Regions from separate parts of the Fodinicola acaciae genome, predicted to be linked through region 2. Evidence: riboswitches for the same ligand, from Rfam matches in the RefSeq annotation. Region 2 holds a riboswitch; the other holds the start of a gene.
The links. Region 2 has a riboswitch for glycine ahead of GNX95_RS21025 (glycine cleavage system protein H). Riboswitches for the same ligand answer to the same signal wherever they lie in the genome.

Region 1: another riboswitch for glycine. It lies ahead of gcvP (aminomethyl-transferring glycine dehydrogenase); the one in region 2 lies ahead of GNX95_RS21025 (glycine cleavage system protein H).

Annotation. Positions count from the first base shown of each region.
Region 1 is NZ_WOTN01000001.1:1,248,556-1,260,519, forward strand. It holds gene GNX95_RS05785 (bifunctional nuclease family protein) at 1-150, shown strand, start outside; gene GNX95_RS05790 (MerR family transcriptional regulator) at 475-1,005, shown strand; gene thrS (threonine--tRNA ligase) at 1,117-2,472, opposite strand; gene GNX95_RS05800 (Lrp/AsnC family transcriptional regulator) at 2,570-3,028, opposite strand; gene GNX95_RS05805 (LLM class flavin-dependent oxidoreductase) at 3,122-3,937, shown strand; gene GNX95_RS05810 (nucleoside deaminase) at 3,937-4,368, shown strand; glycine riboswitch at 4,432-4,527, shown strand; gene gcvP (aminomethyl-transferring glycine dehydrogenase) at 4,651-7,500, shown strand; gene GNX95_RS05820 (dihydrofolate reductase family protein) at 7,517-8,098, opposite strand; gene GNX95_RS05825 (helix-turn-helix transcriptional regulator) at 8,174-9,268, shown strand; gene GNX95_RS05830 (DUF5999 family protein) at 9,322-9,531, opposite strand; gene GNX95_RS05835 (TetR/AcrR family transcriptional regulator) at 9,766-10,359, opposite strand; gene GNX95_RS05840 (FAD-dependent monooxygenase) at 10,459-11,634, shown strand; gene GNX95_RS05845 (substrate-binding and VWA domain-containing protein) at 11,635-11,964, opposite strand, start outside.
Region 2 is NZ_WOTN01000002.1:1,217,502-1,229,465, forward strand. It holds gene GNX95_RS20995 (ABC transporter ATP-binding protein) at 1-859, opposite strand, end outside; gene GNX95_RS21000 (TetR/AcrR family transcriptional regulator) at 852-1,496, opposite strand; gene GNX95_RS21005 (FHA domain-containing protein) at 1,542-2,261, shown strand; gene GNX95_RS21010 (serine/threonine-protein kinase) at 2,242-3,984, opposite strand; gene GNX95_RS21015 (hypothetical protein) at 4,078-5,094, shown strand; gene GNX95_RS21020 (alpha-glucuronidase family glycosyl hydrolase) at 5,142-7,904, shown strand; glycine riboswitch at 7,944-8,031, shown strand; gene GNX95_RS21025 (glycine cleavage system protein H) at 8,161-8,550, shown strand; gene GNX95_RS21030 (L-serine ammonia-lyase) at 8,547-9,926, shown strand; gene lexA (transcriptional repressor LexA) at 9,960-10,610, opposite strand; gene GNX95_RS21040 (transglycosylase SLT domain-containing protein) at 10,673-11,964, opposite strand, start outside.

The DNA.
Region 1 (11,964 bases), on a different contig from region 2:
TTGGCGCTGCGGGTGAGTGCGCCGATTTCCTGCGCCGCCGAGGTGCTCGACTCGGCCGGGATCATCATCCCGGACGAGCAGGAGGACGAGGTGGAGAAGTTCCGCGAGTTCCTGGACAACATCTCGCCGGACGACTTCGCCGGCTCCTGACGGTAAACCGTGCATTTCGGACAAGATTCTGCAGCGTCAGGGTGAAGTTGAGGTCGAGAGTTCGACACGCCGAGGCGCTGCGTTGACCCGGCGTGTCCCGCCTCATACGGTCAGGGGGTCGGAACGCGGAGGCGTTCCGGACGGCGAGCGCCGGGGTTCGGCTGGCGCTACGGTCCGGTCTTAGGCACGGTCCCACAGCGGAGGTCGTCAGTGGACGAGCACGGCAGCACCGGCGGAGCAGACCGGCCGTCAGACGTACGCCCTGACCGGACCAGCGCTGGCCCGACTCCGGTCGCCGCCGGCGCGCCGGACGAGAACCAAGGGGTGCTGTTCGTCGCCGAGCCGGAGCGGTCCGACGGTCGGGAGCTGATCGGCTACCGCGGCCCCACCGCCTGCTCGGCCGCGCACATCACCTACCGGCAACTCGACTACTGGGCCCGCACCGGCTTGGTGCAGCCGAGCATCCGGTCCGCCGCCGGCTCCGGCTCGCAGCGGCTCTACAGCTTCCGCGACATCCTCGTCCTGAAGATCGTCAAGCGGCTGCTGGACGCCGGTGTCTCGCTGCAGAACATCCGGCTGGCCGTCGACCAGCTGCGCTCCCGCGGCGTACGCGACCTGGCGCAGATCACGCTGATCTCCGACGGCACCACCGTGTACGAGTGCCGGTCGCCGGAGGAGGTCGTCGACCTCCTGCAAGGCGGTCAGGGTGTCTTCGGCATCGCCGTGTCCGGCGCCTTCCGCGAGGTCGAAGGCGAGCTGGCGCACCTGCCCGGCGAACGCGCCGACGGCGGCGTCGAGGTCGAGCCGGCGGTGCCGGACGAGCTGGCCGCCCGCCGCGCCCGCCGCATCGGCTAGCCTGCGGGTCCGACGACGCAATCGGAATCCGATTGCGTCGTCGGATGTGGCTTGACCCGCGCAAATACTCCGGTCGGTTCCATTCGGACAGCAGATTCGGACATTGCCGGGCTACGGGGTGATGGCGTGGGCGTCGACGTTGGCCCTGACCAAGGCCAAAGCGTCGTCGGTCGGCAGCGGGTCGAGGCGGTGGCCGCCACGCAGCCGGAGTGACGCCTCGTCGTTCGCCGCCTCCTTGGCGCCGACGATCGCCTGGTACGGCACCAGCCGAGCGTCCCGGATACGAGCGCCGAGGCTTCCTCGTTCCGGTGCGGACACCTCAGCGCGCAGCCCCAGGGCAAGGCACCGGCGTACGAGCGCGTCCGCGGCGGCCACTTCGTCGTCGGACAGCGGGATCGCCACCAGCTGCACCGGCGCCAGCCAGGCCGGGAACGCGCCGCCATAGACCTCGATCAGCTGAGCGACGGCTCGTTCGACGCTGCCGATGATGCTGCGGTGCACCATGACCGGCCGGTGTTTGGCACCGTCCGCGCCGACGTACTCCAGCCCGAAGCGCTCCGGCTGGTGAAAGTCGATCTGTACGGTCGACAGGGTCGACTCGCGTCCCGCGCTGTCGACGATCTGTACGTCGATCTTCGGTCCGTAGAAGGCCGCCTCGCCCTCGGCGGCCTCGTAGTCGATGCCGGTGCGGTCGAGCACGTCCAGCAGCATCGCCTCCGCGCGCCGCCACATGTCCGCCCCGGCCACGTACTTGCCGCCGGGCCCTGGCAGCGACAGTCGATAGCGGCTGGCCGCGATCCCCAGGTCGGCGTGCGCGGCGCGGATCATCTGGAGCGCGCCAGCCGCCTCCTCGGCGACCTGGTCGAGGCCGCAGAAGATGTGCGCGTCGTTGAGCTGGATGGAGCGTACGCGAGTGAGCCCGCCGAGCACGCCCGACAGCTCCGAGCGATACATGCCGCCGAGCTCGGCCATCCGCAGCGGCAGCTCGCGATAGCTGTGCGATCGCGAGCGATAGATCAGCGCGTGATGCGGACACAGGCTCGGCCGCAGCACGACCTGCTCGCCGCCCAGATCCATTGGCGGAAACATGTCGTCGCGATAGTGCGACCAGTGGCCGGAGATCTCGTACAGCTCTCTTTTCCCCAGCACTGGCGAATAAACGTGCTGATAGCCGGCACGGCGCTCGGCATCGCGTACGTAGTCCTCCAGCACCTGGCGGATGGTGGCGCCGGCTGGCAGCCAGTACGGCAGGCCGGCGCCGATCAGCGGGTCGGAGTCGAACAGGCCGAGCTCGCGGCCGAGTTTGCGGTGGTCGTACATGGTGGTCTCCTCGTTGACATGAGCGAGTGGCCACGAAAAAACCCCGGGGCACTCGCCCCGGGGCTTGGAAGCTGCATGGATCAGCGCGCCGGGACCTTCTCCGGCGTCGTCGTCACAAAAGCGCGCTGCATGCAACGACCGTAGCACCGCCTGTCACCGCCCTCGAATCGAATATGCAAGTGTGGGCGACTCTTCGCGGCAGAAGTGCCCCACACTTGCACATTCGATTCCAAACCCGCGGTGCTTACGGGGCGCCCGGTGGGGCGAGTGGGCCGCGGTAGGGAAGTGGCTGGCTGTAGACGACGTTGGTCGTGGTGCTGCCAAACTGGGCCAGCTCGTCGACGATCCGCTCCAGGTGCGGCATCGAGGCGGCCGCGACCTTGAGCGAATAGCAGTCGTCGCCGGTCGTACGCAGGCACTCGAGGATCTCGGTGCGCTCGCGCAGCAGTTTGTGCAGTGGCTCGTGCTGGTTGCCAGGATATTTGAGCCGTACGACGGCCAGCACCGTGAAGCCGGCGGCGGCGAGATCGACCTCGGCGCGATAGCCGGTGATGACGCCGGTGTTCTCCAGCCGGCGTACGCGCTCGGTCGTCGCCGACGCGCTCAGGTTGACCCGCTTGCCGAGCTCGGTGAGCGGCATCCGGCCACCGGCCTGCAGCTCGACCAGGATGGCCCAGTCGGTCGCGTCGAGATCCACGGTCATCACGCCAAACTACCGGGAGATCCCCGGCGAGACAGCGCGTACGCCGTGAGGAATCTCTTCCGGATCGTTGTCTGGCGCGGATAGCGTGGAGCCGTGCGACTTGGCGTGAACGTGCCCAACTTCGGTCCGGGGACCGACCCTGGCGTGCTGCGTGCCTGGGGACAGACGGTGGAGGGCCTCGGTTTCGACCTGCTGATGCTCTCCGACCACGTCAGCGTGACATCGGACGTGGCCGCACAATATCCGGCGCCGTTCTACGAGCCGTTCACCACGCTCGCCTGGCTCGCCGGCAGCACGACCGGCATCCAGCTCGGCACGACCGTGCTGGTGCTGCCATATCGGCATCCGCTGCTGACCGCGAGGATGGCGGCCAACCTGCACGACCTCAGCGGCGGCCGGTTCGTGCTCGGGGTCGGTGTCGGCTGGGCCAGGCAGGAATACGCGGCGCTCGGTGTGCCGTTCGAAAATCGCGGCGCGTTGACCGACGAATACCTGCACACGATCACGACGGTGTGGCGCGACGAAGCCGACTACCGCGCCACGCGGATCCCGATCTGGGTCGGCGGCAACAGCGCGGCGGCGATCCGGCGAGCCGTACGGTTTGGTGCCGCGTGGCATCCGCTGCGGTTCCGCCTCGACTGGTTTGCCGAGCAGGTCGGCAAGCTCGACGGTGTGCCGCTCGCGCCACGGATCGCGTTGCGGCTGACCGACAAACCACTCGACGACCGGCTCGCCGGCGAAGGCACGATCGACCAGGTCGTCGGCGATCTGCAGCGGCTGCGAGAGCTCGGCGCGCGGGCCGTCGTGCTCGATCCGTTCTGCGGCGATCCGGACGAGACCCGGCGGCCGGAGGTCGCCTGGCGCGCGCTCGCGACCGTAGGAGCCGCATTCATCGAAGGAGACAACTGATGGCGTTGACGGCTGACGACGAGACCTTTCTGCGGCGTGCGATCGAGCTGGCGGTGAAGGCGCGCGAAGGCGGCGATCCGCCGTTCGCGTCGCTGCTGGTCGGGCCGGACGGGCAGGTGCTGGCCGAGGAGCACAACACGACGATTCGCGACGCCGACATTTCGCAGCATCCGGAGCAAAAGCTGGCCAGGTACGCGGCGCGTGAGCTGGATCCGGCCACCGCGGCGAAGACCACGATGTACACGAGCTGCCAGCCATGCCAGATGTGCACGGGCGCCATCGAGCGGTCCGGCCTCGGGCGGGTGGTGTTCGCACTGTCCACCGAGCAGCTCAACAGCCTGCGCTCACCGGTCGCGCCGCCGGCGATCCAGTACGACGGACCGGCGTTGTTCGACCTGGCGCGGGTGCCGGTCGAGGGCTACTACCCGTGAATGTGACGTGGGTGTGGCGAGAAGGCGTACGGCCGGTGCCGCTGGTAGCGTGAGCGGTGTTGCCGACCCCGCACGGGAGAGTCCTCGAGCAGCCAGTTCGAGGCGCCGAAGGAGCAATCCTCCCCGGAACCTCTCAGGCCAACGGACCGTACGGGTGAGACACCTCTGGAAAGCAGGCGCCGGTGCGCCTCACCGACGGTGCAAGCCGAAAGGCGAAGCTCTCAGGTCCCAATGACAGAGGGGGAGGTTAGGTACAGGGCCGTCCAACCTCCGGAGTCGACGATGACCGACCGTCCCACGCTCGACGAGCTGACCGCCGGCGTGCCGTTCGCGCGCCGCCACATCGGCCTGACGGCCGCCGATCGACAGAAGATGTTGTCCACGGTCGGCTACGACTCGGTCGACGCGCTGTTGCGGGCCGCCGTGCCGGCGAGCATCTGGCTGGACGAGCCGCTCGACCTGCCGGCCGCCGGCACCGAGGCGTCGGTGACCGCGGAGCTGCGCGCGTACGCCGGCCGCAACAAGCCGATGGCGCAGATGATCGGGCTCGGCTACCACGACACGATCACGCCGCCGGTGATCCGCCGCAACGTGCTGGAAAACCCGTCCTGGTACACCGCCTACACGCCGTACCAGCCGGAGATCAGCCAGGGCCGGCTGGAGGCCCTGCTGACCTACCAGACGATGGTCGAGGACCTGACCGGACTGCCGATCGCGAACGCCAGTCTCCTGGACGAGGCGACCGCCGCCGCCGAGGCGATGACGCTGGCGCGCCGCTCGTCCAAGGCGCCGAAAGACGCGGCTTTCCTTGTCGACTCGGACGTTCTGCCGCAGACGCGCGCGGTGGTCGGCACCCGCGCCGACGGTCTCGGCATCAAGCTGGTCGACGCCGATCTCTCTGCCGGCCTGCCGGACGGCGACTTTTTCGGCGTACTCGTGCAATATCCCGGTGCCTCCGGAGTCGTACGCGACATCACCGACATCGTCACGCAGGCTCACGCGCGGCAGGCGCTCGTGGCGGTGGCCGCCGACCTGCTCGCGCTGACGCTGCTGCGTACGCCTGGCGAGTTCGGCGCGGACATCGCGGTCGGCTCGTCGCAGCGTTTCGGCGTGCCGCTGATGTTCGGTGGTCCGCACGCCGGCTACCTGTCGGTACGCGACGGCCTGCAGCGGATGCTGCCCGGCCGGCTGGTCGGCGTCAGCAAGGACGCCGACGGCGCTCCGGCCTACCGGCTCGCTCTCCAGACGCGTGAGCAGCACATCCGTCGCGAGAAGGCGACCAGCAACATCTGCACGGCCCAGGTGCTGCTGGCCAACATCGCCGCTTTCTACGCCGCCTGGCACGGACCGGAGGGCTTGCGGCTGATCGCGCAGCGCGCACACCGGTACGCCGCCGTGCTCGCCGCCGGCCTGCGCAACGCGGGCTTCCAGATCGAGCACGAGTCGTTCTTCGACACGATTCTGGTGCGTACGCGCGGAAAAGCGGCGCACTACGTCGCCGCGGCGGCGCAGCGCGGCATCAACCTCCGGCAGGCTGGCGACGACCTGGTCGGCATCGCCTGCGACGAGACGACGACCAGCGAGCGGATCGCCGCGGTGTGGTCGGCGTTCGGAGTGTCCGATGTGGACATCGCGGCGCTGGACACGGCGACTGGCGACGGCCTTCCCGAGCCGCTGCTGCGCCAGTCCGACTACCTGCGGCACGAGGTTTTCCACAGCCACCGCTCGGAGACCGCGATGATGCGTTTCCTGCGCGGGCTCGCGGCCAAGGACTACGGCCTGGACCGCGGCATGATCCCGCTCGGCTCCTGCACGATGAAGCTCAACGCGGCGGTCGAGATGGAGCCGGTCAGCTGGCCGGAGTTCGCCGGCATCCATCCGTTGGCGCCGGCCGAGCAGACCGGTGGATACGCGGCTTTGGTGGCAGACCTGGAAACGTGGCTGGCCGAGGCGACCGGCTACGACGCGGTCAGCCTGCAGCCCAACTCCGGCGCGCAGGGTGAGCTGGCCGGCCTGCTCGCCATCCGCGCGTACCACGATGCGAACGGCGATCACCACCGCGACATCTGCCTGATCCCGTCCTCGGCGCACGGCACCAACGCCGCTAGCGCCGTCATGGCCGGCATGAAGGTCGTGGTGGTGAAGTGCGACGACGACGGCAACGTCGACCTGGCGCACCTGCGCGAGACGCTGGACAAGCACCGCGACGACGTGGCGGCGCTGATGATCACATACCCGTCGACACACGGCGTCTACGAGCAGGCCGTGGCCGAGGTGTGCGCGGCGGTGCACGACGCCGGCGGCCAGGTGTACGTCGACGGAGCCAACCTCAACGCGCTGCTCGGGGTCGCCAAGCCGGGTCGCTTCGGCGGTGACGTGTCGCATCTCAACCTGCACAAGACCTTCTGCATCCCGCACGGCGGCGGTGGTCCCGGTGTCGGGCCGGTGGCCGTACGCGCGCACCTCGCCGACTACCTGCCGGGTCGCGGCGCGGTCGGTCCTATCGCCGCGGCGGCCAACGGCTCGGCCGGCATCCTGCCGATCTCGTGGGCCTACCTGCGGCTGATGGGCCCGGACGGGCTGCGCGCGGCGACCGGCAGCGCCGTGCTGGCGGCCAACTACCTGGCACGGCGGCTCTCGGGGCATTTCCCGGTGCTCTACAGCGGCACCGACGGCCTGGTGGCGCACGAGTGCATCCTCGACCTGCGGCCGATCACCAAGGCGACCGGCGTGACCGTGGACGACGTGGCGAAGCGGCTGATCGACTACGGCTTTCACGCGCCGACGATGTCGTTCCCGGTGGCCGGCACGCTGATGGTGGAGCCGACCGAGTCGGAGGACCTGGCCGAGCTGGACCGGTTCGTGGCGGCGATGGTCGCCATCAAGGCCGAGATCGACCGGGTCGGCGCCGGCGAGTGGCCAAAGGACGACAATCCGCTGGTGAACGCGCCGCACACGTCGGCGACGCTGGCCGAGGACTGGTCGCATCCGTACGACCGGCAGTTGGCTGCCTTCCCGGCCGGTGTCCGGCCGGCGACCAAGTACTGGCCGCCGGTGCGGCGGATCGACGGCGCCTACGGCGACCGCAACCTGGTCTGCTCGTGTCCGGCGCCGGAGGCGTTCGAGGACTGAGAGGCCGCGCAGGCCGCTAACGAACGCGATAGAGCTGATGCATGACCTGATGCTCGGGCTTGTCCGACGACGGCGTGGTCAGGCAGCGCACCAGCTCCAGCTCGACATGGTCGGCGGCGAGGTTGTCGAACAGCCGCCGCCCTTGCCCGAGCAGCACCGGCACGACATGCAGGTGCAGCTCGTCGAGCTCGCCGATTCGTAGGAGGGCCTGCGCCGCGCCGGCGCCGTGCACCATCACGTCGCCGTCGCCGGCGGCCGCTCTCGCCTGCGCCGCACACTCGCGCGCGTCGGTGACATAGCGGACGCTGCCGGGCGGCGGCTCGTCGGGCACCTCGTGGGTCAGGACGAAGATCGGTACGCCGTCGTGGTGGTCGCCGTGCCAGTGGTTGGCGTGCTCGTATGTGCGCCGGCCGGAGATGAGAGCGCGGGTGGCCATCGCCTCGGCGTACACCTCGCCGCTCGGTCCGGGATCCTCGCGCCGGTCGAGCCAGTTGAACAGCCGGAAACCGTCGACGCCCATCGGTGTCTCAACACTGTCTCGTGGTCCGGCGACGTAGCCGTCGACCGACATGGTCATTTCGAGTCGGATGATGCTCATGACCTGAGCATCCCCTGACCGGCGCCCGGTGTGGAATCCCAGACTTCTGGGGTGTCGCGAGCGTAGGGTCGCCGGATGATCAATGCGCAGGTCCGGACGCGGGTACGGGACGACGTCGTCCGGCTGGTGCACCGCGGCCTGCCGGTGTCCGAGTTCTCCCGTGCGGCCGGTGACCTGCTGGCCCGTGCCGTGCCGAGCGAGGGCAGCTGCCTGATGACGGTCGACCCAGCGACGATGCTGCCGACCGCGGAGTATGTGGAGAACGGTTTGCCGGCCGCCGCGATGCTGCGGCTGGTGGAGATCGAGGTGCGTGAGCCGGACTACAACAAATGGGTCCATCTCGCTCGATCCGGCCGTCCGGCGGCCAGCCTGAGTGAGGTGACGGCCGGCGATCTGGACCTCAGCCTGCGCCAGCGGGAGGTCCGCCGGCCCGGCGGCTTCGCCGACGAGCTGCGGGTGGTGCTCGGCAACGAGCTGGCGACCTGGGGTGCGCTGACGATCTTCCGCGAGGCGGGCCGGCCGAATTTCACCTCCACCGAGGTGGCATTCGTGTCGTCGATGGCCGGGCTGATCGCCGACGGAGTGCGCCGGGGTCTGTTGCTGGAAGGCGCAAACGCCGGTCAGGACGAGGTCGGTGTCGTCGTCCTCGACGTCGACGACGGCGTCAGCATGTCGAACGGCGTCGCGGATCGCTGGCTGCGCGAGCTTGAAACCGGCGACCGTGCCGGTGCGCGGTTGCCACTGGTGGTGCTGGCGGTCGCGCGACAGGCACGGGCCATCTGTGCCAGCACATCGGTGGACCCGCGGCCGGCGAAGGTGCGTGCACGTACACGATCAGGTCAGTGGCTGGTTGTCCGCGGTTCACTGCTCGGTAGCGGTCCGGACGCGCCGGTCGCGGTCATGCTGGAGACCGCTCGGCCGGCTGAGCTGGCGCCGCTGATGGTGCACGCGTACGGCTTCACCGAAAGCGAGCGGCGGATCACCGAGCTGGTGGCGCAGGGCCTGTCCACCAAGCAGATCGCCAACCGGTTGCGGGTGTCGGCTTACACGGTGCAGGACCATCTGAAGTCGATTTTCGCGAAGTCAGGCACCGGCTCGCGTGGCGACCTGGTCGCGCGGCTGTTCGTCGATCACTACGCCGTCTCGCTCACTGCGACACAGTCGGCGTAGAGAGACCCTTCCGGCCGCGGCGCGGACCGTGGCCGAAAAGGTGGTGCTCTAGCTCAGGCCGCGGCGTGCGCGGCGGTGTGCATGGCGGGACGCGGACAGGGAGCGACCGCGCTGCCGTCCGGCAGGATCTCGCCGCAGTCGGCGAAGACGATCACGCCGTTGCACAGCAGGCTCCAGCCCTGCTCCGGGTGAGCGGCCACCACGTGCGCGGCGTCGTGGTCAGGCGCCTGAGCGTCGGGGCAGGCCGGTTCGTGCGAACACATCGTTGGTCTCCGGTGGAGAGAAATCGGTCGGTTGGCTGTGTGGTTGTGCTCACATAATGATCCCACGGCGCAAGCCCGCGCATGGCCGTTCGCCGCACCCTGTGGATAAATATTTCGCGAATGAGCACCTAATCGTTATCTGGCCACTACGGGCCGTACCAGCGGTAACGCTGTGTTGACCGACCGCATCGGCCGGCCGCGTCGGTTGCCTGAGCGCGCAAGGATTCGTACCCGTTATGCGGACGGAGCGTCCCCGATATGCGCGGCCAGCGCGGTCACGCCGGTCGCGATGTCGGCGCCGCTCGGCGCACTGTCCGGATCGAACAGCCACTGGATCAGGATGCCGGACATCAGCGCCATCTGTACGGCGCCGACCGTACGCTTCGCCTCCGCGTCCAGTGATTCCTCCGGCTTACCCAGCAGGCCGGCGGCGAGGCCGCTGCGGCCTTCGCGCATGCCTTCCTGGATGATCTCGGCGATCCGCGGGTTGTGCTGGGCCTCGATGCTCGCCTCGACGGTCGCCAGCCACAGCTTGGGATTGGTGCGGAACGACGCGATCGCCGTACGCCAGAAGGCCTCGTACTGCTCGCGTGGCGTCGCGTCCTTGTCTGTGGACGCGCGTACGGCGGCCTCGACCTCCTCGCCCCACTCCTCGATGGCCTGCATGAACGCCTGTGTCATCAGCGCGTCCCGAGAGCCGAAGTGATAGCCGATCGCGGCGTGGTTGACGCCGGCGGCGGCGGCGATGTCGCGGACCGTCGTGCGGGCCCAGCCCTTGTCCTTCAGGCAGGTGAGCGCGCCGGCCAGCAGGTCCTCTCGGTTTCCCATGCGCCACACCTTACCCGCCAACTGGTTTATCCATATGGATTGACCAAATGGATAAACCGTCTGTATGGTCGTCGCATCGACAACCCGAAGGGGACTGCCATGACCACGGTTCTGATCTCAGGTGCCGGCATCGCCGGTCCGTCGCTGGCCTTCTGGCTCAGCCGGTACGGCTACGACGTGACCGTCGTGGAACAGGCGCGCGGCCTGCGTGCCAGCGGCGCGGCGGTGGACTTCCGCGGCGACCAGATGGCGCTGCTGGAACGGATGGGGATCCTCGCGGAGATGCGGTCGTACGACACGGCCATGGGTGACCAGCTGATCGTCGACGCCGCCGGCCGCCAGGTGTCGCGGCTGCCGTCGGTGATCTTCAGCGGCGAGCTGGAGATCGAGCGCGGCGACCTCTCAGGTGTGCTCTACCGGCACACCAAGGACGGCGTCGACTACGTCTTCGGCGACCGGATCACCGCGCTGGACGAGCAGGCCGACAGTGTGTACGTCACCTTCGAGCACCGCCGCGCGCGGCGCTTCGACCTGGTGGTCGGCGCCGATGGCCAGCACTCCGGCGTACGACGGCTGGCATTCGGCGACGGCTTCCAGGTCGATCTCGGCTACTACACCGCCGGTTTCAGCATGCCGAACGTGCTCGGCCTCGACCACAGTGCGCGCATCTACAACGAGCCCGGCCGTTACGTGAACGTCAGCAGCGCGCGCAACCCGCGGCGCGCCGCGGTCAGCCTGGTCTTCGCGTCGCCGGAGCTCGCGTACGACCGGCGTGATCTGGCGGAGCAGAAGCGGATCATCGCCGAGCACTACGGCGCGACCGGCTGGGTCGTGCCGCAGCTGCTCCGGGAGCTGGAGAAGGCCGACGACCTGTATTTCGCCTCGCTCAGCCAGATCCAGATGCCGCGCTGGTCGACCGGCCGCATCGCGCTGCTCGGCGACGCGGCCTGGTGCGGCGGTCCCGGCGCCAGCGGCACCGGATACGCGATGCTCGGCGCGTACACGCTGGCCGGGGAGCTCGTCTCGACCGGTGACCACGCAGTCGCCTTCGCGCGCTATGAGGAGGCGATGCGGCCGGCCACGACGAAGTCGGCCAAGTTTGCCACCGGTGCCGGAAAGTTCCTGGCGCCGGCGACGGAGGCGAAGATCCGACGGCGCAACCGTACGTACCGATTCCTGTCGTCGCGGCCGATGACCGGGCTGATCAACAAGCTGGCCAAGGGCCACGCCAACACCGGCGACCTGGCCGACTACCAGCCGCTGACGACCGTGTGATCAGGTGCTGCTGCCGAACAGGGCGGTCAGCAGGACCATGTCGATCGACTTGGTGTCCAGCGAGCTGTACTCGCGTCCACCGGTCGCGGTGGCGATCTCCTTCAGCGCCGGCACGTCGGTGTCACCGCTGTATGCGATGGTGATGATCTCGACCGGCCGCGAGGGGTCGGAGGCGGCGCGGAGCTGGCTGATCAGCTGCGACTTGGTCAGCGTGCTGTTGGTCGACTCGTTGCGGCCGTCGGTGAGCAGCAGCACCAGGTTGACACGGTTGGGCTGGTAGGAGGCCTGCACGGCCTTGTAGGCGGCCAGCGCGGTGTTGTAGAGGCCGGT
Region 2 (11,964 bases):
AATAGTGTCGCAGAAACATTTCCTCCAGCGTCGGGGGACGGCTGACGACACTGCGTACGCCAATCGACCCGAGATGCCGCATTGCCTTGCTCAGCCCGGAAGTGTCGACCTCGAAAGTCGTCACGCCGTCGCAGGTCCGGACGTTGTGCACACCGGCCAATTCCGCCAGACCGTCCGCCGGTCCGAGAAGCTCCGCGCGTACGGACGTACGCGTCAACGCGCGCAGATCGGCGAGCGTGCCGGTGTCGATCGCGCGGCCGTCGCGAATGATCGTGACGCGGTCGCACATCGCCTCGACCTCGTCGAGCAGATGGCTCGACAACAGCACGGTGCGGTCCTGTTCGCGGATGACCTCGCGGAAAGTCATCTCCATCAACGGATCCAGGCCCGAGGTCGGCTCGTCGAGCACCAACAGCTCGGCGTCGGTCGCCAGCGCACCGATGAGCGCCACCTTCTGGCGGTTGCCTTTCGAGTACGCGCGCACGCGCTTGCGCGGATCGAGGTCGAAGCGCGCGATCAGCTCGTCTCGCCGCGCGCGACTGCCGTGCCCGTCCATCAGCAGGTCGATGACCTCACCGCCGGACAGACCCGGCCAGAGCGTGACATCGCCGGGGACGTACGCGATCCGCCGGTGCAGCGCGGTCGCGTCGCGCCACGGATCGCCGCCGAGCAGCCGCGCGGTGCCGCTGTCGGCGCGCAGCATGCCGAGCAGGATGCGGATCGTTGTCGTCTTTCCGGCGCCGTTCGGGCCGAGAAAGCCGTGCACCTCGCCGTGCGCGACGGTGAGGTCGAGGCCGTCGAGTGCGGTCGTACGGCCAAACGTTTTTACCAGGCGCCGCACGGAAATCGCGTCAGTCATGGTCGCCTTCTGGGTGCGGGAGGCGCGACCGGATGGCCGCGGCCTCGGCTTCGCTGAGATAGGGATGGGAGTAGAGATCGAGCAAAACGCGCGCGAGCAGGTGCTCGCCTTCCGCGCTGAACACGTCGACACCGAGCCGGCGCGAGACGTGTTCCTGCAGCAGCGACACGGAAAGTGCCATCGCCGCGGCGACGGTCGCGCGTGCCTCGCGCGGTGAGTCGGCCGGCGTCGTACGCCTGCGGTCGTCCTCCGCCAGCCACTGCGCGCTCAGATCGACCAGCGTGTCGAAGAACGGCGCCGCTCGGCCTTCGACGAGCGCACGCACGACGTACGCGCGATACGGACCGAAAGCCGCGCCGGCCACCGCGACGTAGTTGACCTGGCCCGGCGCCGCGTCGGTCCTGACCTGCTCGTTGATGCGTTCGACTGTCCTGGCCAGATACGTGTCGCAGGCGTCGCGCAGCGACTCCTTCGATCCGAAATGGTGCCTGACCAGGCCATACGACACTCCGGCTGCCTCCGCGATGCCGCGCAGCGTCGCGCGGTCGAAGCCGAGCTCGCCAAACTGCCGCATCGCCGCGTCGCGGATCCGCGCGCGCGCCGTCAGGTCCTCCGGCTCATGCAACGAACTGTCCATGTGGACAGCTTACTATCCAAACGAGCAGTAGCGTACGGTGTTGCCGTGACTTTGGTCCCAGGATCACTCAGCGTGGCCGGCGGCATCACCGCCGCGCCGGCGGACGGGACGGTGGTCCGGTTCGGCCGCAACCGGCCGGAGGTCGACATCTGCGTCGGCGAGGACGACCTGCAGGTCAGTCGCGTGCACGGCCTGCTGACCTGCCGCGACGGCCACTGGTGGCTGGACGTGGTCGGCCGTACGCCGATCCGGTTGCCAGGCTCGGTGCTGCTGCACAGCGACGCCGATCCGGTGCCGCTGCCGACCGGCTACACACCGTTGGTGTTGCAGGGTTCGCGCGGTCGCGAGCACCAGCTGGAGTTGTACGTCGCCGGCGCGAAAGGCCGCCGGCCGCCGTCGCTGCCGGCCAACGAGACCGAGGAGCCGAGGCGCTGGCGGCTCATGCCGACCGAGCGGCTGGTGCTGGTCGTGCTCGCACAGCGCTATCTACGGAATGACCGGCATCCGCAGCCGCTGTCCCGCCAGCAGATCGCGCTGGAGCTGGCCGAGCTCCAACCGGAGATTGGCTGGACGGTGAAGAAGGTGGAGCACTACGTCTCGACCGTACGCAACCGGCTGTCGCGCAGCGGTGTCTTCGGCCTGCGGCGCGACGAGGTCGGCGAGCCGGTCGGCATGACGCTGGCCGCCAACCTGGTGCACGAGCTGCTCAACTCCTCCAGCCTGCTGCCGACCGACCTCGAGCTTCTCAACGAGGCAGCCGACTGACCGCCACCTGAGCCATCGCGGTGACGTCCGGACACAGGCCGGTGCCGTCGGTGATGTTCTTGTCTTCCAAGGTGATCGTGACGGTTTCGTCGCGTTCGCGCGGCGTGCCTTTCTCGGAGGCGACGATCGGTGTATAGCGGCGGTGCACCACGGTCACGTCGCATTCGCCGTCCTCGCTGGTGTCCATGAAGGCGAGGCGACCGCCGACGCTGATACGCGCGCCATCCGGCGGGTCGTCCTCCAGCGGCCACTCGCGGCCGAACTCGATGGTCACCTGTCGCGTCGCGTTTTGCCAGTAACAGGTCCAGTTTCCGTAGTCCGGCTCGGCCGGAGCGGCCCGGCCGATCGCGGTCTTGACGGCGGCGCCGGTCAGCAACCGGCAGGCGTCGACCGAGGCGGTGGAGTCGGCCTCGAACGACGTCCGGCGCGGAATCGGTCCCTGCGCGAGCTTTCCGTACGCGGCGAGCGCGACCGCCTCGGCGGCGCCACACAGCTCCGCCGGTTTGTTGTTGACCTGCCTGGCAAAGATCACCACGCGATAGAGGTTGGGCAGCGGGATCGTACGCTTGCAACGATTTTCGGTCGGCGGGTCGGCCTGCACCTGGCCGAGCTTGCCGGGCGTCGACGGCTCGGCCGGATATTCGTCCGGCAGCCGCAGCTCCAACGCCACGTCGACGATGTCGCCTTTGCCGGTCGTGTCGACGACCAGATCGCAGTGGTTGAAGTTGCCGTAATTCGGCTCTAGCGCCACTTTCCCAAAACGTGCCAACGAGTTGGGCACGAGCAGCGCGCACGGGTCGGCCGTACGCGGATCGCCGAGCAGGTCAGCCGATTTCTGTGGCGCCTGGCGGAAAAACGTGGTCAGCAGACCGGCGGCCAGCAGTACGACGACGACCGCCGCGCCGATGGAAACGGCCAACCGCCATTGCCGCTTGTGGGGCGGAGCCGGCGCGACGCCGGTGAGCAGATCGATGGCCTGCCTCGCGGTCGGCCGCCGGTCGGCGCGTTTGGCCATCAGCGCGCCGAGCACCGGTGCCAGCTCGCCGGTCAGCGGCTCGAGGTCGTACGCGGCGGCTCTGCGCAGTTGCGCGTACGGCCCGGCCTCGCCGCTTCCCCACGGCGACCGGCCGGTGGCGGCGGCGTACAGCGTCGCGCCGAGCGAGAACACGTCGGCCGCTGGCGTCGCCTCATGACCGTTGGCGACCTCCGGTGCCAGGTAACCGGCCGTGCCGGCCGCCTGCGCGCCGCCGGTCACCGTCGCCTCCGACCAGCGCGCGATGCCCAGATCGCTGAGCTTCGCCGTGCCGTCCTCGCCGACCAACGTGTTGGCCGGCTTGATGTCGCGGTGCGTGATGTCGGCCGCGTGCATCGCCGCCAGCGCGCCGGCCAGGTCGGCGCCGATCCGGCGGACCTGCTCCGGCGGCAGCGGACCGCCGGCGGCCAGCAGCTCGTCGAGGCTGCGCGACGGCAGGTATTCCATCACCAGCCAGCGCTCGTCACCGTCCATCACCACGTCGTACACGGTCACGACGTGCGCGTCTGTCAGTCCGGCGCCGATCCGTGCCTCGCGGCGGATCTGGCCGGCGTCGCCGGTGTGCGAGCGCTTCAGCGCCACCGTACGGCGCAGCTCCAGGTCGGTGGCCCGCCAGACGACCCCCATGCCGCCGGCGCCGAGCCGTTCCTCCAGCCGGTAGCGCTGCGCGATCAGTCGGCCGGTCGTCACGCGGACAGTCTGCCAGGTGCGGAAACGTTTCCGGACCCGTCCTGACGCGGCTCCGGTATCAACGGGCCAGCCGATGCGTACAAAGGAGGCAGCATGTGGACAAAACTGGTCGCCGCGCTCGCCGTCGCCGGTCTGGTGGTGAGCGCCGGCACCGATGCCGGCGCGGCCGGCTGGGACCCGCGACAACCCGGTCCGAACGACCTGTTCACCGGCGCGGACGGCTCCAAGAGCTATTTCCGCTCGGTGATCCCGGCCGACCCGCGGCTGGACGCCAACTCGGCCGCGATTGTCGGCAGCATGGGGTCCAACACGCCGCGGCTGAACGGCCCGGAGTGGCAGATCACCATCTTCACCTCGTCCAACAGCGACCCGGAATATCACCCCTCGTTCAGCGAGACCGGCTGGGGATGCTCGGTCGGCGGCAGCATCCACATCCCGGACTACGCGACACGCGAGGTGCCGTCGCCCGGTGACGAGTGGATCGTCGTACACAACAAGGACGACGGCACGGTCAAGTCGATCTGGGGTGCCAGCAAGAACGGCGGCACGTGGAACGGATCGTGCGGTGGTACGTGGCCGGCGGCGAGCGGTGGTGGCAGCGAGTCGAAGAAGGAAGGCGTCGGCACCGGCGCCGAGGTGCAGGCCGGCGCCGGGTTCATCCTCTACAGCGAGATCCAGACCGGTGCGATCGAGCACGCGCTGTATTTCACCTCCACCAAGAGCTGCCGGAGTTTCCGTTCGCCGGCCGGAAAATCCGACGGCAGCGGCGCCGGCGGATCGTGCGTACCGATGGGGGCTCGCCTGCAGCTCGACCCGTCCGTCGACTGTGCCGCGCTGTCCGGCGCGTCGGCCGGCGAGAGGATGATCTGTGTCGCGATGCAGAAATACGGCGGATACGTGCTGGACAGCGGCGGTCCCGGACCGATCAGCGGCATCGGCGTGGCCGGCGACGACCTCACCGATCCGGACCGCTCGCCGTGGCAGCGGCCGGGCGATGGCATGCGCGACGGCGGCATCCTGGACCAGGCCGGACTCGACGGCTCGACCGGCGCCTTGCGGCACATTCCGTGGAACAAGCTGCGCGTGCTGGCCGCCTGGGACGGCCGCTGAAGGTCAGCTGAATGCGTGGTGAAGGCACCGCGTGCTACCGAGAGGCCATGACTGGACTGACGCGACGGAGTCTGCTGGCCGGCAGCGCCGGGCTGGCCGCGGGCGGAGTTTTGCCGCCGCCCGCGGCCAGTGCAGCCGAGGACGGATACGAGCTGTGGTTGCGTTATCGCCGCGTCGAGGATCCAGCGCTGCTGGCAGCTTACCGAGCGATGATCACGCACCTGGTCGTCGGCGGCGGCGAGGCCGTACGCGCGGAGCTGACGCGTGGCCTGTCCGGGATGCTCGGTCGTGCGGTGCCGGAGCGACCGGAGCCGCCCGGGGCCGGCGCCGTCATCGTTGGTACGCCTCAAACATCTCGGCTGGTCGCCGCGTACGTCGACGCCGGCGAGCTGCGCGGACTGGGACCGGAAGGATATCTGATCCAGCGCCGCCGCGGCTGGATTTTCGTTGCCAGCATGGGCGACCGCGGACTCGTGTACGGCGCGTTCCACCTGTTGCGGCTGCTGCAGACCGGTGAAAGCCTGGCGCGGCTGGACATTCGCGAGCGTCCGGCGTACGCGCTGCGGCTGGCCAACCACTGGGACAACCTCGACCGTACGGTCGAACGAGGTTTCGCCGGGCTGTCGATTTTCCACTGGGACGAGCTGCCAAACGTACGCGGCCGCTACGCCGATTACGCCCGCGCGCTCGCCTCGGTCGGCCTGAACGGCACGGTTGTCAACAACGTCAACGCAAACGCGCGTTTTCTGTCCAGCGCGATGATTCACGGCCTCGCCGGTCTTGCCGCCGTGCTGCGCGAGTGGGGGATTTCGCTCTATCTGTCGGCCAATTTCGCCAGCCCGATGGCGTTGAGCGGCCTGCCGACCGCCGATCCGCTGGATGCCGATGTGCAGGCGTGGTGGCGGGCCAAGGCGGCGGAGGTGTACGCCGCGATCCCGGATTTCGGCGGCTTCCTGGTGAAAGCCAACTCCGAAGGCCAACCAGGTCCCGGCGACTACGGTCGGACGCATGCCGACGGCGCCAACCTGATCGCGGCGGCGGTGCGGCCGTACGGTGGCATCGTCATGTGGCGCGCGTTCGTGCACAATTTCGACCCGCGCACCTGGGCCAGCGAGGCATACCGGACTTTCCAGCCGCTGGACGGGAAGTTCGCCGACAACGTCGTCCTGCAGATCAAGAACGGGCCGATCGACTTCCAGGTGCGCGAGCCCGTACATCCGCTGTTTGGCGCGCTGCCACACACAAAGACGATGCTCGAACTGCAGGTGACGCAGGAATACACCGGCCAGTCGACACATTTGTGTTATCTGGTGCCGGAGTGGAAGCAGGTCTACGACTTCGACACGCGTGGCGCCGGCACGGTCGCCCGGATTGTCGGCGGCGCGGCCGGAGTCATGAACATCGGCGACGACCGCGACTGGACCGGTCACCAGCTGGCCGCGGCCAACACGCACGGATATGGTCGGCTGGCGTGGAATCCGGCGCTGGAGCCGGCCGGCATCGCGGCCGAGTGGGCCCGGATGACCTTTGGACCGTGCGCGCAGACGGTCGTCTCGATGCTGCTGGAGTCCTGGCCGGCTTTCGAGGCGTACACCTCACCGCTCGGCTGCGGTTTCCTGCAGAACGGCGGAAACCACTTCGATCCGGACCCGGTCGTCTCGCACGGCTCGCACCTCGCCGACGCGCGGGGCGTCGGATTCGACCGTACGGCGGCGACCGGCACCGGCGACACCGGCCTGTGGTTTCCACCGGTGGCGGCGATGTACGAGTCGTTGGCCGGCTGTCCGGACGAGCTGCTGCTTTTCTTCCACCACGTGGCATACACGCATCGGCTGCGTTCCGGCAAAACCGTGATCCAGCACATTTATGACTCGCATTTCGACGGCTTGCTGGCCGCCGAGCGGCTGCGGCGGCAATGGCGTACGGTCCGCACCGATCCGAGCCGTTTCGCCGCTATCCTGGACCGTTTCGACCATCAGGTCGCGCACGCGACCATCTGGCGCGACACCATCACCGAGTATTTCTTCGAATGGAGCCGGATCCTGGACGTGCGGCGATCGTGGATCCAGACGCGGTTCGCCGAGCCGGCCGTCGCCGTGCTCGCCGGCACGTCGAACGACGTGGCGGTCACCGTCGGAAACGCGAGCGCGGACCGCGTCGACGCGGCCGTACGGCTGGTCGCGCCGGCCGGTTGGACGAGTGGCACCGCCACGGCGAGCTTGGATTCGACCGAGTTCACCGCGATTCCGGTGCCCCTCACGGTGCCGGCAGCGACGCCCGGCTTCGCGACCGTAGGCGCCACGGCTGAGGCCAGCCTCGACGTCATCACCGGCGCACGTGCCGCGAACGACGCCGTCGTCACGCCAGCCGGACCACAATGCGTCCTCGCGCTCGACGCCGGCACGACGGGCAGCCCGGTCCTTTCCACGTACCAAAAGCTGTCGCCGGCCGACCTCTGGGACGCGTCGCGAGGTTTTGGCTGGGTCGGTGGCAAGCCGCAGTCGCGCGACCGGGTGATCCTCGACGCGCTGCGCCGCGACTTCGTCAACGACACCACGGCGCGCACGCTCCGGCTCGGCCTGCCCGCCGGCGGATTCGACGCGTACGCGCTGGTCGGCGACACCAACAGCCTCTATCCGACGCGCATCCGGTCCGGCGGAACGCTGCTCGCGGCCAGCGACGCGATGCCGGGAAACGCCTTCACCTGGCTGCGGTTCCGGCTCGGCGGCGGACAGGTCGACCTGGAGCTGTCCGGCGATCCCGGCCAGCACTGGCATCTGAACGCACTGGTGATTATTGCTGGGACATAAGGTAGATTCTCCAGGCAGAGTGACAACTGCATACGCTGATGACGCGCGGCGGGAGAGCCAGCACCTTGGCGCCGAAGGAGCAACGTCCTCCCGGGAATCTCTCAGGCTTACCGACCGCCACGCCGAGGCATCTCTGGAGAACAGGGCCACCGCGGCCCTTACCGAAGGTGAGCGCCGTCCGGCGCGCAAACTCTCAGGTTTCAGGACAGAGCGGGAGGACCCGGCGACCGCCGGGCCTGACGAAACCGGAGGGTCCATGCCTGAGTTTCCCGTCGACCGCTCGTACACCGTCGACCACGAGTGGGTCCGGCTGCTGCCCGGCGAGCCGCTCGACGAGCCGGTACGGGTCGGCATCACGTCGGTGGCCACCGACGCGCTCGGTGACCTGGTGTTCCTCGACCTGCCGAAGGTGGGCAGCACGGTGACCACCGGAGAGGTGTGCGGCGAGGTCGAGTCGACCAAGACCGTCTCCGAGCTCTATCCGCCGGTCAGTGGCCGGGTGAGCGCGGTCAACGCGGCAGCTGTCGACGATCCGTCCGTGGTCACCGCCGATCCGTACGGCGCCGGCTGGCTGTTCGCCGTGCTGCCGACCGCGACCGGCGACCTGTTGACCGCGGCGCAATACGCGGAGAAGTGCGGACCATGACCGTCAGCGTCTTCGACCTGTTCTCGATCGGCATCGGACCGTCCAGCTCGCACACCGTCGGCCCGATGCGCGCGGCCGGCCGGTTCGTCGCCGACCTGAAGGCCAGCGGCGAGCTGGCCGAGGTCACCGGCGTACGCGTCGACCTCTACGGCTCGCTGGCCGCGACCGGCGCCGGCCACGGCACGCAGCCGGCGATTTTGGTTGGCCTGGAAGGCCATCAGCCCGAGACGATCGATCCGGACGAGCTGGAGCGGCGGCGCGAGCAGATCCGCGCGACCGGCCGGATCAACCTCGGCGGCGTCACGCCGGTCGCGCTCACCGAAGACGCGATTGTGTTGCACGCGTTGACAATCCTGCCGCGGCACCCGAACGGCATGACCATCACCGCGTACGCCGGTGGCCGCGCAGTCCATGCGCAGACCTATTTTTCCGTCGGCGGTGGCTTCGTGGTGACCGAATCCGAGCCATTGCGCGCGAAACCGAGCGCGGACACGCCGTATTCGTTTGGCTCGGCCGCCGAGCTGTTGGCGCTGACCACCAGCCACGACCTGACGGTGAGCGGCCTGATGCTCGCGTACGAGCGCGCGTTTCGGTCGACGTCGCAGGTGATCGACCGGCTGTTGCGCATCCGCGACGTGATGGTCGCCTGCGAGCGGCGTGGCATCGGCCGCGACGGTGTGCTGCCTGGCCGCTTGCGCGTACGACGGCGTGCCGCGGAGTGGTTTCGCCGGCTGGACGCCGAAGATCCGCGCCGCGAGCCGGCTTTCGCCGAGGACTGGGTCAACCTGGTCGCGCTGGCGGTGAACGAGGAAAACGCCGCCGGTGGCCGGATCGTCACCGCACCGACCAACGGCGCCGCCGGCATCATCCCCGCGGTTTTGCATTACGCACTGCATTACACGCCGGCCGGAAAGGCCGATCCCGACGATGCGACCGTACGATTTTTGTTGGCCGCCGGTGCGATCGGCTCGCTCTACAAGGAACGCGCGTCGATTTCCGGCGCCGAGGTCGGCTGCCAGGGCGAGGTCGGCTCAGCCGCGTCGATGGCCGCCGCCGGCCTCGCCGAGGTGCTCGGCGGAGTGCCGGCACAGGTGGAAAACGCGGCCGAGATCGCGATGGAGCACAGCCTCGGCCTCACCTGTGATCCCATCGGTGGCCTGGTCCAGATCCCTTGCATAGAACGAAATGCCATCTCCGCCGGCAAGGCCATCAACGCCGCGCGGATGGCGCTGCGTGGTGACGGCGTACACCGCGTCAGCCTGGACCAGGTCATCGAGACGATGCGCTCGACCGGACAGGACATGAGCTCCAAATACAAGGAAACCTCGACCGGCGGCCTGGCCGTCAACGTGCCGGTCAGCGTGGTGGAATGCTGACGTCAGGACAGCAGGTGTTTTAGAGAACCGCACCTATACGCTGCGCAGCACCGAAACGACGATTCCGAGGATGACCGCGTCGTCGCCGTCGATGACGCTGTACGCCGGATTCCGCGGCTCCAGATAGACATGGCCGCCGCGCCGGCGATAGACCTTGACCGTCGCCTCCTCGTCGATCATGGCGGCGACGATCTGGCCGGAGTACGCCTCGGACTGCTGTCGCACGACGACCATGTCGCCGTCGCAGATCGCCGCGTCGATCATCGAGTCGCCGCGTACGCGCAGGGCGAAAACGGTGCCGCGGCCGGTCAGTTCGCGGGGCAGGCTCAGCTGGTCGTCGACGTGCTCGATCGCCGAGATCGGCGTGCCGGCGGCGATGTCGCCGACCACCGGCACGGAGACCGAGTCGTCGGAGATCGCCTGCTCCGCGGGCTCGTGCAGGAAGGCGCGTACGTCAATGGGCCGCGACACCGTGGCGCCGCGCCGCAGAAATCCCTTGTCCTCCAGGCTCGCCAGGTGCTTGGACACCGACGACGAGGAGCGCAGGCCGACCGCGTCGCCGATCTCGCGCGTGCTCGGTGAGTAGCCGTGGCGTACGACCCAGTCACGGATCGCCACCAGGATGCGGCGCTGCCGCTCCGGCAGTGTCGAGGTGTCCAGATGCTCGAAGTCGTCGGCGCTCACCAGAGGATCGTACGAGAACCTCTGCGAGGGTGACGTTCTGGACGTCACCCCCGCGGAGGATGTCAGGCGTTGTTGGCGAGCAGCCGAGTGACCTGGCTCGGTTGCCAGCCGTTGCCGGTGGTGACGCAGCTGACGAAGGGCGCGTGGCCGGGGTTGGTGGCGGCGTTGTTGGGGCAGTAGATCAGTGAGCCGTCTGCCTTGCTGGCCAACAGATCGACGCTGCCGTCGCCGGAGACGTCGACGGCGAGTACGTGGGTGGCGTTGCTTGGTTGCCAGCCGCTTCCGGTGTTCGCGCAGTCCATGAACGGCAGGTGGCCCGGGTTGACCGCGGCGTTGTTCGGGCAGTAGACCAACGTACCGTCGGACTTGATCGCCAACAGGTCGGCCGATCCGTCGCCGGACACGTCCGCCGCGAAGATCTGCGCCGTGTCGGTCCAGCCGTTTCCGGTGGTGACACAGTCCATGAACGGCAGATGCCCGGGATTGGTGGCCGCGTTGTTGGGGCAGTAGATCAGCGAACCGTCGGTCTTCGTCGCGAGAATGTCGACCGATCCGTCGCCGGACACGTCGCCGACCGCGATGTTCGTGACGTGCGCCGGATCCCAGCCGCCGCCGGTGGTCGCGCAGTCCAGGAATGGTACGTGGCCGGGATTGACCGCGGCATTGTTTGGGCAGTAAATGAGCGAGCCGTCGGTCTTGGTGGCCAACAGGTCCGCACTGCCGTCGCCGGACACGTCACCGAGGAACATGTGCGTGACGGTGGAACCCCAACCGCTTCCGGTCACGGCACAGTCCATGAACGGCAGGTGATCCGGGTTGACGGCAGCGTTGTTTGGGCAGTAGATCAGCGATCCGTCGGATTTGGCCGCGACGATGTCGACGCTGCCGTCACCGGATACGTCGCCTTCCACGACTTTGGTGGCGTTCTGCCAGCCGCCGCCGGTGGTGACGCAGTCCATGAATGGCAGGTGGTCCGGGTTGACGGCCGCGTTGTTCGGGCAGTAGATCAGCGATCCGTCGGTCTTGGTGGCGAGCAGGTCGGCGGAGCCGTCGCCGGACACGTCACCATCGACGTGTTTACGTTTCGGCGGTTGAGAACCAAGCCGGTCGACCGCGGCCTGCGCCTCCGACAGATACGCGCGATAAGCGCCGTTGTTGTACGTGGACCACGGCTGCCAGTTGGTCCCACCGGAGGAAATCCGGTAGGCCGCGTTGGCGTTGCATTGTGCGTCGTACGCGCATGCGTCCGACACTTCCGGATGCGCACCGCTGTTGATCTGCCACAGACCTCGGTCGATGGTGCCGTTGTGGTTTGGCGGGCTCTTGGCCAGCGGGTTGCAGCGCGACTCGGCGA